Regions from separate parts of the Peptoniphilus sp. HMSC062D09 genome, predicted to be linked through region 2. Evidence: a T-box and tRNA genes for the amino acid it is inferred to sense, from the RefSeq annotation. Region 2 holds a T-box; the other holds one or more tRNA genes.
The links. A T-box is a leader RNA that pairs with one kind of tRNA and senses whether it is charged. The one in region 2 lies ahead of thrS (threonine--tRNA ligase), so its partner is inferred to be a tRNA-Thr.
Positions count from the first base shown of each region.

Region 1: it has a tRNA-Thr gene. The T-box ahead of thrS (threonine--tRNA ligase) is inferred to sense a tRNA for this amino acid. The anticodon was not compared.

Region 1 is NZ_KV804709.1:131,630-135,844, forward strand. Features, by position in the region: gene HMPREF2801_RS05200 (ParB/RepB/Spo0J family partition protein) at 1-705, shown strand, start outside; gene HMPREF2801_RS05205 (PhzF family phenazine biosynthesis protein) at 709-1,599, shown strand; gene HMPREF2801_RS05210 (hypothetical protein) at 1,599-2,015, shown strand; tRNA gene HMPREF2801_RS05215 (tRNA-Thr) at 2,055-2,130, opposite strand; gene glpK (glycerol kinase GlpK) at 2,219-3,706, shown strand; partial or broken gene HMPREF2801_RS05225 (FtsX-like permease family protein) at 3,763-4,215, opposite strand, start outside.
Region 2 is NZ_KV804704.1:61,281-65,495, forward strand. Features, by position in the region: gene HMPREF2801_RS03775 (DUF4342 domain-containing protein) at 1-442, shown strand, start outside; gene HMPREF2801_RS03780 (TrmH family RNA methyltransferase) at 490-1,236, shown strand; gene HMPREF2801_RS03785 (DUF6873 family GME fold protein) at 1,233-1,922, shown strand; gene HMPREF2801_RS03790 (hypothetical protein) at 1,934-2,272, opposite strand; T-box leader at 2,432-2,610, shown strand; gene thrS (threonine--tRNA ligase) at 2,656-4,215, shown strand, end outside.

The sequences.
Region 1 (4,215 bases), on a different contig from region 2:
AGAAAAAATTTTGACAAAGATGAGTTAAATGATTTATCAAAATCCATTGAAAAATATGGAGTAATTCAACCACTACTTCTCAAGAAAAAGGATGAAAAGTACGAGATTATAGCTGGAGAAAGACGATATAGAGCTGCAATAGAGGCAGGACTTACAAGCGTTCCTGCTATTGTAAAAGATGTATCTGATGAAATTTCAAGCAGAATTGCAATTATAGAAAACATTCAAAGAAAAGATTTAAATCCAGTAGAAGAAGCCATGAGCTACAAACACCTTTTGGATTCACAAGATTTGACACAAAAGGAACTTGCAGATGAAATTGGCAAGAGTAGACAATATATTGGAAACACCATTAGACTTTTAAAGCTTGACCCAAGAGTTTTAAAACTACTGGAAGAAGAAAAAATCAGCACATCTCATGGAAAAAATTTGCTATCTATTAAAGATGGCGACAAACAGTACAAGGAAGCTATGAAAATTATCAAACACTCCCTTCCTGTTAACGACAATAGTGCAAACACAAGGGCTGATAAGAGAGAGGTTGCGGATATTTTCATGGAAGACCTAAGAAATGAAATTGAGAGAACACTTGGGACTAAGGTAAGTATCAAAAAAAGAGGAAAAATCGGAAAGATTGAGATTGAATATTATGGTGATGAAGACTTATCAAGGATTGCAGATTATATTTTACAGAGGGCTTTGTGACATATGAAGAGATTTTATACAACATATTTAGTATCAACCTTTTCAGATAGGGCCTTTATGGGAAATTCAACAGGAGTTGTAATTGACGACGGGAGACTCACTGATCTCGACATGGAAAATATTGCCAAAGACATAAATCAATCGGTAATTGTCTTTGTAAGAGAACTGGATAGAGACCGTTATTTGACAAGGTTTTTTACTCCTTATGGAGAAATTAACTTGTGTGGACACGCTACAGTTGCAACTTTTTATGCTCTAGCGGAAAATGAATATATTAAAAGTGAAGATGAAGGTATAAAGAAAATTATTCAACACACAAAAATTGGAAAGATTCCAGTTGAACTTGAATATAAGGATGGAAAAATTCAAAATGTCTACATGAATTTAGATGTTCTCTTAGAAGAAAAATTTGAGGACCAAGATAGAATTCTAAAGATTCTAAATTTAAAGAAGGACGATATTGGACTTGAAATCTGCGAAAACTTGACTATGGAAAAAATTTCAACAGGAACTTGCGACATTCTAGTGCCTGTTAAAGATGAAAGAGCCCTATCTTCAATCGTCCTCGATAAGAAAGAGGCACTAAAAATTTCAGAGGAGGAAAAAATAATTTCTATTCACGCCTTTACAACAAAGGATGGAAAAGAAATTAAACAGAGAACTTTTTCTCCAATAATTGGTGAAGACGAAGAGTTTGGAAGTGGCACATCAACTGCTGCAACCATGTATTATTTAAGTTCAAATAAAATCACTGAAGAAAAGAGTTTAACAGCGATACAGGGCGATTACATTGGCAGAATTTCCAAGGTCTACACAAGTATAGCTGATAGAGAGAATAGAGTTCGCGTCGGGGGAAGAGCTTACGTATTTATGAATGGAGTTTTATATATATAATGGCGAGAAAAGGAAGAAAATCAAATAAATCAAAAATTGTTCTCTTCATATTTTTTGTGGTGATTATGTTTTTTGGGGTGAGCCTAGTATCATCGCGAAATAAAATAGTTGATATCAATCCAAAAGATGTAGATTATATCGAAATAATCGGATTTAAGACAGACAATATGAAGACAATAAAGGAAGAAAAAACTGTAAATAAAATAGTAAAAGATTTAAATAGTTTGAGAGGAAAACAAGCAAACAAGGACACTAATGCTGAGATTGCAAACTATATAAATGTCTACTTTACAAGCGGCAACAAGATCTCCTTTGTGAAGACTGGACTTACTATTAGAGTAAACAATATTTATTACAATATCAGTTCAAAAGATTCCAAAATGATTGATAATATTATAGAAAAATATGGAAGATAAAAAAAGCTGGCTTTTATAAGTCAGCTTTTTTCATAAAAATGGAGCTGATAGGCGGATTTGAACCGCCGACCTATTGATTACGAATCAATTGCTCTACCAACTGAGCCATATCAGCAAAGATTAAAATAATTATAGCACTTATTGGAAAAAAGTTAAATTGCAAAAAACTCTCTCATTAATGATATAATAAGAATGGTGATTAAATGAAATACATAATGGCATTCGATGCAGGTACAACATCTGCAAGAACTATAATTTTTGATAAAAAAGGAAATCCAGTATCAGTTGCACAAAAAGAATTAATTAAACACTTTCCAAAGCCTGGCTATGTTGAAGAAGAAGCAGAAGACCTTTGGTCAAAGCAAATTGGTACTGCAGTGGAAGCTATGTCTCGCAAGGGAATAGACCCAAAGGATATTGCTGCCATAGGCATAACAAACCAAAGAGAGACTACAATTGTTTGGAACAAAAAGACTATGGAGCCAGTCTACAACGCCATAGTTTGGCAATGTAAGAGGACTTCAAAATATTGCGAAGAGTTAAAAGAAAAGGGTCTTGAAGAAAAAATAAAAGAAAAGACAGGCCTTGTAATAGACCCCTATTTTTCTGCCACAAAAATCAGATGGATTCTTGAAAATGTAGAAGGCGCAAGGGAAATGGCAGAGAGAGGAGAACTATTGTTCGGAACAGTAGAGACTTATCTCATCTATAAACTCACAGACGGAGAAGTTCACATAACTGACTACACAAATGCTTCAAGAACCATGTTGTTTAACATAAAAGAAAAGAAGTGGGACGACGAACTTTTAGAAATTTTTGATATACCTAAGTCCATGCTGCCAGAAATAAAAAATTCAAGCGAAATCTATGGCAAGAGCAAGTCAAAATATTTGGGCTGCGAAATACCAATTGCAGCGGCAATAGGCGACCAACAGTCATCACTTTTTGGCACAGCCTCCTTTGAAAAGGGAATGGCAAAATCCACTTTTGGAACGGGTGCCTTCATACTCATGAATACTGGCGACCAGCTCATAAGGTCACAAAATGGACTTGTATCTACTATTGCTTGGTCCATAAATGGCGAGGTAAAATATGCCCTTGAAGGCTCAATTTTTGAAGCAGGCTCTTGCATTAATTTCTTGAGGGATAACTTAAGAATACTTGACCAAGCAGATGACTCAGAATACATGGCGAGCAAGGTAAAAGACACTAACGACTGCTACTTTATACCAGCCTTTACAGGTTTAGGCGCTCCCTATTGGGACCAATACGCCAGGGGATCTATAGTTGGTCTCACAGGCTCAGTCAATAAATATCACATAATAAGGGCAGCCTTGGAGTCAATAGCATACCTAAGCTGCGATGTAGTGGAAGCCATGCAAGAAGATTCAAAGACAAAAATAAAATCACTAAAAGTTGACGGTGGCGTCAGCAAAAATAATTTCTTGATGCAATTTTTATCAGACATTCTTGGAGTTGAAGTTACAAGACCAAAGGTGGTGGAACTTACAGCCCTTGGCGCTTGCTATATGGCAGGTCTTGCAGTTGGATTTTGGAAAAATATTGACGAAATTAGAGAATACAATGAAATAGAAAAATATTTTGAGCCAAAAATGGAAGAGGAAGAAAGAAATAAAAAAATGAAGAGATGGCACGAAGCCGTAAAGTATTCCATGAATTGGGCAAAATAAATAGAAAAGAAGAAGGAGACCAAAGCCAAATAGACTAGGTCTCCTTTAAATTTAATTTATTTTAAATTATCGATTATGTTATCACGAGATAGCTCTCTCATGCCACTTTTTTGTGCTAAGAGTAAACCAATTATTGTTACAATAAAAATAAATAACAAAGGCATATAATTTATATTAATTAAAATTTCTCTAATAGCAAAATTTACTTCATAAGGACTTCTTTTTGCTCTTGCAAAAACTGATAAGGCAAATACAAATGCATAAATAGCAAGAATTCTTGTAATTAAAAATTTTAGCTCATTATTTATCATTTTTCTAATTTGCGAATCAGTCATACCTGCAGTGGAAAGAAGATTAAATTCTTTTTTTCTAGCTCGCAAATTTCCATGAAAAGAATTATAGGCGTTGGATAGGGCAATAATTAAGAAGATTATTTGAATTCCAAAACTTAATAGATTTTCATTTCGGCTTTGCTCAGAGTCTATAGCTTTTCTTGTGATATCAGAAAA
Region 2 (4,215 bases):
TGTCAGAAAGGCACTACTTGATAGCGATGGCGATGTTGATGACGCTATAAAATTTATCAATGAAGGAAGATACGAAGAGGCAGCTGAGGCTTCAAAGGTGTTCGAAAGCGAAGAGGAAAAAGAATCCTACGAAAGTCGTGAAGGTAAAACAGGCAGAGAATATGTTGACGAAGTTATAAATTATCTTGACGAAATTGTTGACGCAATAAAGGAAATTTGGAGAAAGGGCAACGCAAGCAGACTTCTTGTTGAAAAAGAAAATGAAACAGTTTTATCTCTTTCCCTAACGACATCTGCCATTGGAATGATTTTGGCGCTTCCTGCATCACTTATTGGACTTTCTGCAGCCTATGTTTATGACTACTCCTTTAAAATAATTATGGAAAATGGCGAAGTCATTGATGTCAAAGAATATTTAAAAGACAAAAGTAAATTCAAATAAAAAGTGAAGAGCCCTGCGGGGCTTTTTTCTTTAAGGCGAGGAGCAAAATGATAATCACAAGTAAAAACAATGAGACCTATAAATTTTTAAAGAGTTTAAAGGAAAAAAAATACAGGCAAGAGCATGGACTTTTTATGGTGGAAAAGCCCCTGGTAATGGAAGAGGCAAGAGACTTTAGACCCAAATATATTGCCCTAAGCGAGTCTTCCTTTAAGGAAAATAAATTCCCTGACATAAGAAAAAGAGTGAAGGAAGAAGACTTATTTATTTTTTCAGACAATATTTTCAAAAATCTTTGCGATGCAGTGACTTCACCTGGCATAATCGCCTACTACAGTGAGGTCCACAGAAAGTTTCATGAAGAGTCTGGGAAATTTTTGTACTTAGATGATATAAGAGAGCCGGGAAATCTTGGAGGAATGATAAGATCTGCTGATGCCTTTGGTCTTGATGGACTAATTATTTCGCCAAACTCCTGCGATTTATACAATCCAAAGACAGTTAGATCTTCCATGTCATCAATTTTTAGGGTCCCAATTTATTTTATGAGCCGGGAAGATTTGGTGAATTTAGATTTTAATATTATTGCAACTTCACTTAACAACTCAAGATCCACAAGGGACTATAAATTTAAGGACAAGGACATTGTCGTAATAGGCAACGAGGCAAAGGGAGTATCCGAATTTTTGATGTCCCATGCCAAGGGTTTTTTAAATATTCCAATCTCAGAGAATGTTGACTCCTTAAATGCCAATGTTGCAGCATCAATAATAATTTACGAGATGATGAAATGAAATATGTAATTGTGGCAGAAAACTTTCCAGAAGACTCTGCCGAAAAATTAAAAGCTTATGGAGAAGTAGTGAGGACTCGTGCCAACAAAAACCTTTTAAAGGGGCTTGACACTCATCCAGATATTTTAGTACACCCACTTCCAAGTGGAGAGCTTGTTGTGGACAGAGATAATTTTGAATACTACAAAAAAATTTTTCCAGACAAAAAGATCCTTCCATCACATTCAAGTTTGTCAAAAAAGTATCCAAAAGATGTGCCCCTGAATGCCTTCACTTTTAAAAATTATTTCATCCACAACCTAAAATTTACAGATCAAGTTCTCTTAGATTATTACAAAAATTCTGGCTATGAGATGAAAAACATTAAGCAGGGCTATGGCAAGTGCTCCTCCCTTGTGACAGAGGACTTTATCATTACAAGTGACGGCGGAATTTATGAAAGCCTAAGGGATTTTATACCAATTTATAAGATAAATCATGGGGAGATTAAACTTCAAAACTTTAACTATGGTTTTATAGGTGGGGCAAGTGGAGCCTTGGGCAAAAAAATATTCTTCACAGGAGATTTTTCTCATCACTCCTCCTATGAAGAAATTTTAAAAATTATAAAAAAATATGATTATGAAATTGAAATTTTATCCAAAGACCCAATAGAAGATTATGGCTCAATATTTTTTATAGGATAATTTAACTCCTCTTAAGGATTTTTTTTATTGTACTTAATTAAGTAAAGGGAGAAAAAAAGTCCAATCACAAAGAAAATTATTGAAGTGAAAGAGTAATCCACAACTTTGGAAAAATATAATATGAAAAAGTTGTTGTAGATAATTGGAATAAGCAAAATATAGAAAAAGTAAAAATTTTTATTTTTGTAGATAAGGGGCAGTGAAATTAAAATAGGCAAGGCAAGGGAACTTAGACCATGAAAATTTAAAAATGCAAAAAAACCATAAAGATTTTCTTCAAGAACAGGAAGAATTGGTATAGAACCCATAAGGATAGTCAAAATAAAAAGATATTTTAGCTTGTTTTTCATATTTGCCTCCAAATAATTTTTCTTCATAAATTATATCAAAAATAGAAAAATTTTGTTTTAAAAACTTTACAGAGGGTAATAAATGTTAGTAAGTTGAGAGAGAATTTCTCTTTACTCTTGAATTTTTAAAGATTATATGTTAATATAAGAGCAATTTTAAAAATGGCTTTGATAAGAAGAGTAAATTATATAAAATTTTTAGAGAGGAAACGGCTGGTGCAAGTTTCCAATTTTATATTTTTGAAAACTAACTTGGAGCCCCATAGCAAACTATGGCGTATGGATGCGTTAAATCCCTCGAGTTTAATTAAGGTGGAACCACGGTCATCGTCCTTTGGGATGATGACTTTTTTTATTTTATTTTTTAATTTTAGGAGGATATGATGATAATTAAATACCCAGACGGATCACAAAAGGAATATGAAAGTGGCGTAAAGGTAAAAGAAATTACTGGAGATATCTCCCAAGGACTTCTTAGAGATTCCCTTGGAGCTGTTGTCAATGGAGAAATTTTAGGACTTGACGATGAAGTTTATGAAGATGCTCACTTCAAAGTTGTAAAATTCGATGACATTGAAGGAAAGAAAATTTTATGGCACACTGCATCTCACTTAATGGCTTATGCAATTAAGGAACTTTATCCAGAAGCAAAATTTGCCATTGGACCTGCAACTGAAACAGGCTTCTACTATGACCTAGACCTTGAACACAGATTTGTAGATGAAGACCTAAAGGCAATTGAAGACAAAATGAAGGAACTTGCTAAAAAAGATCTTCCAGTAGAAAAAATTGAAGTTTCAAGAGAAGAAGCAATAAAGTATTTCAAGGAAAAAAATCAAGATTACAAGGTTGAACTAATTGAAGACCTTCCAGAAGATGAAAAGATCACTATGTATAAGATTGGCGACTTCACTGACCTTTGCAAGGGACCACATCTTCTTTCAACTAAAAAAGTTAAGGCAATAAAACTTCTTTCAATAGCTGGTGCTTATTGGAGAGGCGACTCAAATAACAAAATGCTACAAAGAATTTATGGTATTGCCTTTGAAAAACAAAAACAATTAGATGAATACATTGAAAGACGTGAAGAAGCTGAAAAGAGAGACCACAGAAAACTTGGAAAAGAGCTTGACCTCTTTAGCATGCACGAAGAAGGACCTGGCTTCCCATTCTTCCATCCAAATGGAATGATTTTGAGAAACACTCTACTTGACTGGTGGAGAGGAGTTCTAAATGAAAATGGTTATGGAGAAATCTTAACTCCAATTATCTTAAACGAAGCTTTGTGGCACAGATCAGGACACTGGGATCACTACAAGGACAATATGTATTTCACAAAAATTGACGACGGAGATTATGCAGTAAAACCAATGAACTGCCCAGGCTCAATTTTAGTTTACAATTCAAACAATCACTCTTATAGAGACCTTCCAATTAGACTTGCTGAATACGGAATTGTTCACAGACACGAACTTTCTGGAGCCCTACACGGACTATTTAGGGTAAGAACATTTACTCAAGACGATGCCCATGTTTACTGCCTATTCTCACAAGTTAAAGACGAAGTATTTAAGATGATTGACCTTGCTGATTACCTATACAGCACTTTTGGCTTTAAATATACAATTGAACTTTCAACAAGACCAGATGACTTCATGGGCGACATCGAATCATGGAACTTGGCTGAAAAGTCACTTAAGGAAGCCCTAGAAGAAAAGAAACTTCCATACACAATTAACGAAGGCGACGGAGCTTTCTATGGTCCTAAGATTGACTTCCACCTAGAAGATGCCATTGGAAGAACTTGGCAATGTGGTACAATCCAACTTGACTTCCAACTTCCAGAAAACTTTGACTTAACTTATGTTGATGAAGATGGAGAAAGAAAGAGACCAGTTATGCTTCACAGAGCCCTACTTGGTTCAGTTGAAAGATTTATGGGT